2 regions of the Pseudomonas sp. S2_C11 genome follow, and region 1 is predicted to be linked to the other one. Evidence: riboswitches for the same ligand, from Rfam matches in the RefSeq annotation. Region 1 holds a riboswitch; the other holds the start of a gene.
What was found. Region 1 has a riboswitch for cobalamin ahead of AB4N48_RS09130 (ABC transporter substrate-binding protein). Riboswitches for the same ligand answer to the same signal wherever they lie in the genome.
Positions count from the first base shown of each region.

Region 2: it holds a riboswitch for cobalamin, as region 1 does, so the genes downstream of both, cobO (cob(I)yrinic acid a,c-diamide adenosyltransferase) here and AB4N48_RS09130 (ABC transporter substrate-binding protein) in region 1, are expected to answer to the same signal.

Region 1 covers NZ_CP162765.1:1,974,309-1,978,417, reverse strand. The annotation lists gene AB4N48_RS09145 (ABC transporter ATP-binding protein) at 1-698, shown strand, start outside; gene map (type I methionyl aminopeptidase) at 902-1,693, opposite strand; gene AB4N48_RS09135 (ParD-like family protein) at 1,690-1,917, opposite strand; cobalamin riboswitch at 2,127-2,318, shown strand; gene AB4N48_RS09130 (ABC transporter substrate-binding protein) at 2,458-3,471, shown strand; gene AB4N48_RS09125 (FecCD family ABC transporter permease) at 3,468-4,109, shown strand, end outside.
Region 2 covers NZ_CP162765.1:3,610,810-3,614,918, reverse strand. The annotation lists gene AB4N48_RS16310 (C40 family peptidase) at 1-250, shown strand, start outside; gene AB4N48_RS16305 (PQQ-dependent sugar dehydrogenase) at 378-1,691, opposite strand; gene AB4N48_RS16300 (hypothetical protein) at 1,758-2,342, opposite strand; cobalamin riboswitch at 2,505-2,734, shown strand; gene cobO (cob(I)yrinic acid a,c-diamide adenosyltransferase) at 2,817-3,428, shown strand; gene AB4N48_RS16290 (cobyrinate a,c-diamide synthase) at 3,425-4,109, shown strand, end outside.

The sequences.
Region 1 (4,109 bases):
AACGTGTTGCTATCGCCCGGGCGCTGGTTTACGAGCCGCGCATTCTGCTGATGGATGAACCGTTGGGCGCGCTGGACAAGAAGCTGCGCGAGGACTTGCAGGATGAACTGCGCCAGCTGCACCGGCGCCTGGGCATCACCATCGTCTACGTGACCCACGACCAGGAAGAAGCCATGCGGCTGTCGCAACGCATCGCGATTTTCAGCCACGGCAAAATCGTTGGTCTGGGCAGTGGTTACGACCTTTACCAGAATCCGCCGAATGCGTTTGTCGCGTCGTTTCTAGGTAACTCGAACTTCCTCAAGCTCAAGGCGCAAGGCAATGCAGCAGCGCGTTTCGAGGGCCAGTCGTTGTCGATTCGGCTGACGTCCGGGTTGCACACTGATCAGGATGTGCTGCTGATGGTGCGTCCGGAAAAGGCCTTGGCGCTGAGCACGCAGCAGGCGCTGGATGAGCCGCTGGCGGCGGGCTGGAATGAGGTGTCGGCGAACGTTGTGGAGGTGCTGTTTCTCGGTGAAAGCCAGACGTGCAGCGTGGTGACTGCGGGCGGGACGTCGATGACGGTGAAAGCGCTATCGGCAGCGGGCATGCCGCTCAAGGCCGGCGATCCGGTACGGGTGCGCTGGGCGACGGCGGATGCTTGTGTTTATACCGAGTGGACCGAGAGCGATTTGAACAAGGCTGCCGGGGCTCACTGATTGCGCTGAGTCAGTTGGATCTACCCCCTCACCCCAGCCCTCTCCCCCACGGGGGGCGAGGGGGAAAGGGAGCCGATCTTCATGCTGTTCAAAATGTAAGTTCGACTCGGTATCGCACGTCGGCGTATCTCGCAACAACACCTCGGTCAGTCCCCTCTCCCATTGGGAGAGGGCTAGGGTGAGGGCAAGCAGGCGACACGGTATTAGCCAATGGCCCGGTACCCTTCAATCTCATCCGGCCAAGCCGTCAGCACTTCAAACCCGCTCTCCGTCACCGCGACCATATGCTCCCACTGCGCCGACAAGGAGCCATCCTTGGTCAATACGGTCCAGCCATCCGGCATGTTCTTCACATGGCGTTTGCCGGCATTGAGCATCGGTTCCACTGTGAAAATCATTCCGGCCTTGAGCTTCAGCCCTTGATTGGGAAAGCCGTAATGCAGGATCTGCGGTTCGTCGTGATAGACCTTGCCGATGCCGTGGCCGCAGTATTCGCGTACCACGCTAAAGCCCTCCGCCTCGGCCAGGCTCTGGATCGCATAACCGATATCGCCCAGCGTTGCGCCCGGCTTCACTGCACGGATGCCTGCGCACATGGCTTCGTAGGTGGTCTTGATCAGGTGCTGCGCTTCGGGAGTCGCCTCGCCCACCACATACATGCGACTGGTATCGCCGAACCAGCCGTCCTTGATCACCGCGATGTCGAGGTTGACGATGTCGCCGTCTTTCAATGGCGTACCCGATGGAATCCCGTGGCACACCACATCGTTGACCGACGCGCAGACGGTTTTCGGAAAGCCGTGATAACCGACATTGGCTGGCACCGCCTTCTGCACATTGACGATGTAATCGTTGCACAGTCGATCCAGCTCATCGGTGGTCACGCCAGCCTTCACATGCGGCACCAGCATTGCCAGCACTTCAGCGGCGAGTTTGCCGGCGGCGCGGGATTTTTCGATGTCGGCCGGGGTGTTGATCTTGATCTGGTTTCTCATGCGCTGACGGCTTCCTGAGTCAGTTGTTGCAGATCCAGCCCACCATTCTGTTCGGCGCGGATCAGCAGGCGGCAAATGGCGCTGTGGTCGAGATTGGGATGCAGCTCGGCGAGCATGCCGATGCGCATCCAGTGCTCGGCCTGCGCGTTGATCGAGCGGCTGAGGGCGTTGCTGGAGATACGCAGGTTCTCGTGCATGTCCTCTGAGATTTTTACGATGCCCATATATGAATCCGATACGATGTGTATATGGAACGTATATTAGCCAAGCTTACCCTCGGATTGCAAACGCTTCGCCACGCAAACACGCACCCGTGTAGGAGCTGCCGAAGGCTGCGATCTTTTGATCTTGCCCGTTAAAGACCAGATCAAAAGATCGCAGCCTTTGGCAGCTCCTACCAAAGCAGATTCGGCTCCCCATCAGCGGCCTGATCGACTACCATGCCCGCGCCGGTTTCCACACGGAATTAATAGGGAATCCGAGGTGCTCCACGCATCAATCGGAACTGCCCCCGCAACTGTAGGTGCCGAGCCTGCTCCTCGACTGCCACTGGGTGAATCCCGGGAAGGCCGGAGCGTGGCAATGACGCATCAGTCAGGAGACCTGCCGGCACAGCGACTGACTAACCGGCGGGGTGTCCGGGAAGGACATCGTGCCGTGCGCATTTTCCCCGTGCCGGCCTTGCGCAGTTTCCACGACCGCGCCCGAGGTGTGTTTCCAACCGTACCCGCCCGCTCCCGTACGGTTCCCTTGGAGACTGCCCCATGCTGCTGCCCCGCGTTGCCACCCTGCTCACCACTCTGAATCTTTGCCCCCTGGCGCAAGCGGCGCCGACTGCGTATCCGCTGACCGTCGAAAACTGTGGCAGCAGCCTGACCTTTCAGCACGCGCCTGCGCGCACGGTTACCATCGGCCAGGCCGGCACGGAAATGCTCTATGCCTTGGGCCTGGGCGACAAAGTCGTCGGCACTTCGCTGTGGTTCAACGATGTGCTGGGCACATACAAAGCACAGAACGACAGGATCGAGCGCCTCGCCGACAACGAGCCGAGTTTCGAAGCGGTGATCGCCAAACGCCCGGAGCTGGTTGCCGTCGAGCTGGAATGGATGGTCGGCCCGCAAGGCGCGGTCGGCACCCGCGAGCAGTTTCATGAACTGAAGATTCCGACCTATCTGCTGCCCTCCGATTGCGAAGCCAAGGACAACCTCGTTGGTTCGGACGGGACGCGGCTGGCACCGTTTCGCATCGACAGCATCTACAAAAGCGTGAGCCAACTGGCGGCGATTTTCGACGTGCAGGCGCGTGGCGAGCAGCTCAATGAGCAGCTCAAAGCCAGCCTCGCGCAGTCGATCGCCACCGCGAAAAAGCAGCAGCGCAAAGACGTCAGCGCCCTGGTGTGGTTCTCCAGCGCCGAGATGGACATCGAGCCTTTCGTGGCCGGGCACAAAGGCGTTCCCGATTTCATGCTCAGCACCCTCGGCGTGCGCAACGTCGTCGAGTCGGATGAAGAATGGCCAACCGTCGGCTGGGAAACCATCGCCAAGGCCAACCCGACGTTTCTGGTGATCGCGCGCATGGATCGTCGGCGTTTCCCGGCGGACGACTATCAGAAGAAACTCGCCTTCCTGCGCAGTGATCCGGTGACGCGCAACATGGATGCGGTCAAGCACAACCGCATCATCATCCTTGACGCCATGGCCATGCAGGCCAGCCTGCGCACCTTCGACGGCCTCGAACAACTGGCCAGCGCCATCAACGGCTACGACCTGTCGCCATGAGCAGACGCCTGATCCGTTTGCTGCTGGTGCTGTTGACGCTGTCGGTCGCGCTGATCGGCGGCGTGGCCATTGGCGAGACTTCGATCGAGCCGAGCGTGGTGTTGCAGGTGCTGGCGAACAAGCTGTGGGGCGCCGGTTATGTGCTCGACCCGATCGACGAAGGCATTGTCTGGAACTATCGCCTGACCCGCGCGCTGGTCGCGGCGGCCTGCGGCGCCGGTCTGGCGACCTGTGGCGTAATCCTGCAATCGCTGCTGCGCAATCCGTTGGCCGATCCGTATCTGCTGGGAATTTCTGCTGGCGCCTCGACCGGCGCGGTGATGGTCGCCCTGCTCGGCGTCGGTGCCGGGGCGATTTCATTGTCGGTCGGTGCTTTTGCCGGCGCGGTGACCGCTTTCGCACTGGTGATCCTGTTGGCGCGAGTCAGCGGCTCGGCCAGCGGCACCGGGCAGATCATTCTGGCCGGGATTGCCGGCTCGCAGCTGTTCAACGCCCTCACCGCTTTTCTGATCACCCGCTCGGCCAGCTCGGAACAGGCGCGCGGGATCATGTTCTGGCTGTTGGGCAATCTCGGCGGCGTGCGCTGGCCGTCGGTGGGGCTGGCGGTGCCGGTGGCGGTGTTGGGGTTGGTTGTTTGT
Region 2 (4,109 bases), 1.6 Mb from region 1:
AATGATCGTCATGCAGGCGCCGAATGTCGGCAAGGAAGGCTTGCAAACCGGCGACCTGATTTTCTTCGCCACCAATGGCGGCTCGCAGGTCAGTCATGCGGGGATTTACGTCGGCGAGGGTCGCTTCGTGCATGCACCGGCCACTGGCGGCACGGTCAAGCTCGACAGTCTGTCGAAAGCGTATTGGCAGAAGGCGTATCTGAGCGCCAAGCGGGTGTTGCAGCCGGGGCAGCTGGCGCATAACCCCTAGTGCGTATGCATAACTAAATGTGGGAGCGAGCCTGCTCGCGAAGGCGGAGTGTCAGTTGACAATGATTTAACTGATAAACCGCTTTCGCGAGCAGGCTCGCTCCCACATTTTTTGCTTCGCGCTTAACTTACTTGCTGGCAGAAACGCGCCACACCTTGTTGCCCACATCATCCGCCACCAGCAAGCCACCTTGCTGATCGATGACCACGCCAACTGGGCGGCCCAGCGCATTGTCGTCCTTGTCGAGGAAACCGGTCAGCACATCCACCGGCTGCCCGGTCGGTTTGCCGCCAGTGAACGGTACGAAAATCACCTTGTAGCCACTGTGCGGTTTGCGGTTCCACGAGCCGTGTTGGCCAATGAATGCGCCTTCCTTGAATTGCGCCGGCAAGCGGTTGCCCTCGGCGAAGGTCAGGCCCAGCGAAGCGGTGTGCGGACCGACCGCGTAATCCGGAGCGATGGCCTTGGCCACCAGATCAGGATTCTGCGGTTTGACCCGCACATCGACGTGCTGGCCGTAGTAGCTGAACGGCCAGCCATAGAAGCCGCCGTCCTTGACCGAGGTGATGTAGTCCGGCACCAGATCGCTGCCGATTTCGTCACGCTCGTTGACTGCTGTCCACAATGCGCCGCTGGTAGGTTCCCAGGCGAGGCCGTTGGGGTTGCGGATACCCGAGGCGAAGATCCGGTGATTGCCGGTCGCACGATCCACTTTCCAGATCGCCGCGCGGCCTTCTTCCTGATCCAGACCGTTTTCGCCGACGTTACTGTTCGAGCCGACGGTGACGTAGAGCTTGTTGCCGTCCTTGCTGGCGATGACGTTTTTGGTCCAGTGGTGATTCAGCGTGCCGCCGGGCAAGTCGACGACTTTGATCGGTTGGGTCTTGATCTCGGTGGCGCCCGGCTCGTAGTTGAAGCGCAGCAGGCGGTCGGTGTCGGCAACGTACAAATCGTTGCCGACCAGCGTCATGCCAAACGGCGAATTGAGGTTCTGCAGGAACACCGTGCGGGTTTCTGCGACGCCGTCGTGGTCGGCATCACGCAGCAGGGTGATGCGGTTCGGGCTGGGCACGCCGGCGCCGGCCTTGCCCATGACTTTCTTCATCACCCAGCCACGAATGCCTTTGCTGTCATCGGGCTTGGGCGGCGCATTGGTCTCCGCCACCAGCACATCGCCGTTGGGCAGCACGTAGAGCCAGCGCGGGTGATCAAGGCCTTCGGCAAACGCGGCGACCTGGGTGCCGGCCGCTGCGGTCGGTTTCGCGCCTTCCGGCCAGCCCACCGCCGGGGCGATGTTGACTGTCGGGATCAGCGTCTTGTTCGGTTCGGGCAGTTTCGGTGACGGGCCGGTGCCGTCGGAGACTTGCAGGCTGGAGGTTTCACCGCAGGCGGCGAGCCCGCCAGCGACGGCGATGATAAGAGCGAGTTGGGCCTTGCGCATTGCTGATCTTCCCTATGAATGCATTCCTAAACATAGAGGAGGGCGCAGGCCCGATGGTTCAACTGCTCAACCGCGGGCTTCCTTGAACAGCATGGCGATGCCCGGATGATAGTTGCCCGCGTCGCTGTGCAATTTGCGATAGGCGTAGGGGAAATACCAGGCCACGGCGCAGGTGTGTTCCTTTTGCAGGTCGTCTACCATGTCCTGCAATTCTTCGGGGCTGGCGCTGTGCTGAGGTTTTTGCGGAGCAACAAAGAGGCAGCCGAGCTTGAGATCGCTGGCGTAACTGATGCGCTTGGCATCGGCGGTGACGTCGAGCAGTGCCTGGGTCAGGTTGAGGTTGTTGACCCGTGGCCAGCGTTGCGTGGCCTGAATGAACGCGCGGTCTTCGGCGCCGGCAATCAGCAGGTCGGCGCGAGCATTGCGTTCGCCTTCTTCGTTCTGTTTGCGCGTGGCCGTGTCGTTCAGCGTGACCATTTCAGCCATCCACGCCGCTGCCGAGAGCAGGCCGAGATTGGCTTTCTCGTCGTGCCAATATGGCGTTTCGTTGTCGCCGCGTACGGTGTTGTAGCGATCGATACAGTCAAACCAGCGTTCCAGCACCGGGCGCAGAAATTCCAGGCGCGGGTTGCTGATGATCATGCCTTGCATCGTCGTCATCCTTATTGTTGTAGTGGGCTTTTCGGGAAAAGCATGGCTCTTTGATATCACTTGTCGCAGTCTGGCACAAGATTGCCGCTGCACAATGGATCAACGGCAGTTATTCGCGCGCAAAGCGCCTCTTCAATTGACGCTCCACCCCCAACCCTCTAACCTTCGCCGCTTGTTTCAGGTGCTCTGTGGCCCAGCGTCGACAGAGTGAAACAGGGAAGCCGGTGAGGGTGGTCTTCGAGCGAAGCCACGACGATCCCGGCGCTGCCCCCGCAACGGTAAATGAGTGAAAACTGCGCCTTGAGCCACTGCCTCGAAAGAAGCGGGAAGGCGCGCAGTCCGGCGAAACGCCGCTCATGAGCCCGGAGACCGGCCTGATCCATCTCAGCGGCATCACGGTGGGCGATGCCAGGCTTTTTGCCGTCTATTCTTTTGCCTGCCCGCCGTTATCCAGCCTCAACGGAGAGCTCCCCCATGACTGATTCCCCCGAGCGTGACGAACGCCATCTGGCGCGCATGCAGCGCAAGAAGGCCGTGATCGACGAACGCATTGCCAACTCGCCCGACGAATGTGGCCTGGTGCTGGTGCTGACCGGCAACGGCAAAGGCAAGAGCAGCTCGGCATTCGGCATGCTCGCCCGCGCGATGGGCCACGGCATGCAGTGCGGCGTGGTGCAGTTCATCAAGGGCCGCAACAGCACTGGCGAAGAATTGTTTTTCCGCCGCTTCCCCGAGCAGGTGCGTTTCCACGTCATGGGCGAAGGCTTCACCTGGGAAACCCAGGATCGTCAGCGCGACATCGCCGCTGCGACCGCCGCTTGGGAAGTCTCGCGCGAATTGTTGCGCGACCCTTCGATCGGTCTGGTGGTGCTCGATGAATTGAACATCGCCCTCAAGCACGGCTACCTCGATCTCGATCAGGTGCTCAGCGATCTGCAAGCGCGCCCGCCGATGCAGCACGTGGTTGTCACCGGGCGCGGCGCCAAGCCGGAAATGATCGAGATGGGCGACACGGTCACCGAGATGGGCATGCTCAAGCACGCCTTTCAGGCCGGGATCAAAGCGCAGAAAGGCGTCGAACTTTGAAGCAACCACGTCACTGCCCGGCGGTGTTGATCGCCGCGCCGGCCTCCGGTCAGGGCAAGACCACCGTCACCGCCGCACTCGCCCGTTTGCATCGCAACCAAGGGCGCAAGGTGCGCGTGTTCAAATGCGGTCCGGACTTTCTCGACCCGATGATCCTCGAGCGCGCGAGCGGTGCGCCGGTGTATCAACTGGACATGTGGATGGTCGGCGAGCAGGAAAGTCGCCGGCTGTTGTGGGAAGCCGCCGCCGAGGCTGACCTGATTCTGATCGAGGGCGTGATGGGCCTTTTCGACGGCACGCCATCCAGCGCTGATCTGGCGCGCCACTTCGGTGTGCCGGTGCTCGGCGTGATCGATGGCACCGCCATGGCGCAGACCTTTGGCGCCTTGGCGCTGGGCCTGGCCAAGTATCAGCCGGACTTGCCGTTCGCTGGCGTGCTGGCCAACCGCGTCGGCACCTTGCGCCATGCGCAATTACTCGAAGGCAGCCTCACCGAAGGTCTGCGCTGGTACGGTGCGCTGTCCCGCGAAACCGGTATCGAATTGCCGAGCCGCCACCTCGGCCTGGTTCAGGCCAGCGAATTGAATGATCTGGATCTGCGCCTCGACGCGGCCGCCGATGCGCTGGCCAGCAGTTGCGAGGTCGCGCTGCCACCGGCCGTTGAATTCGCCGGGCCTGACG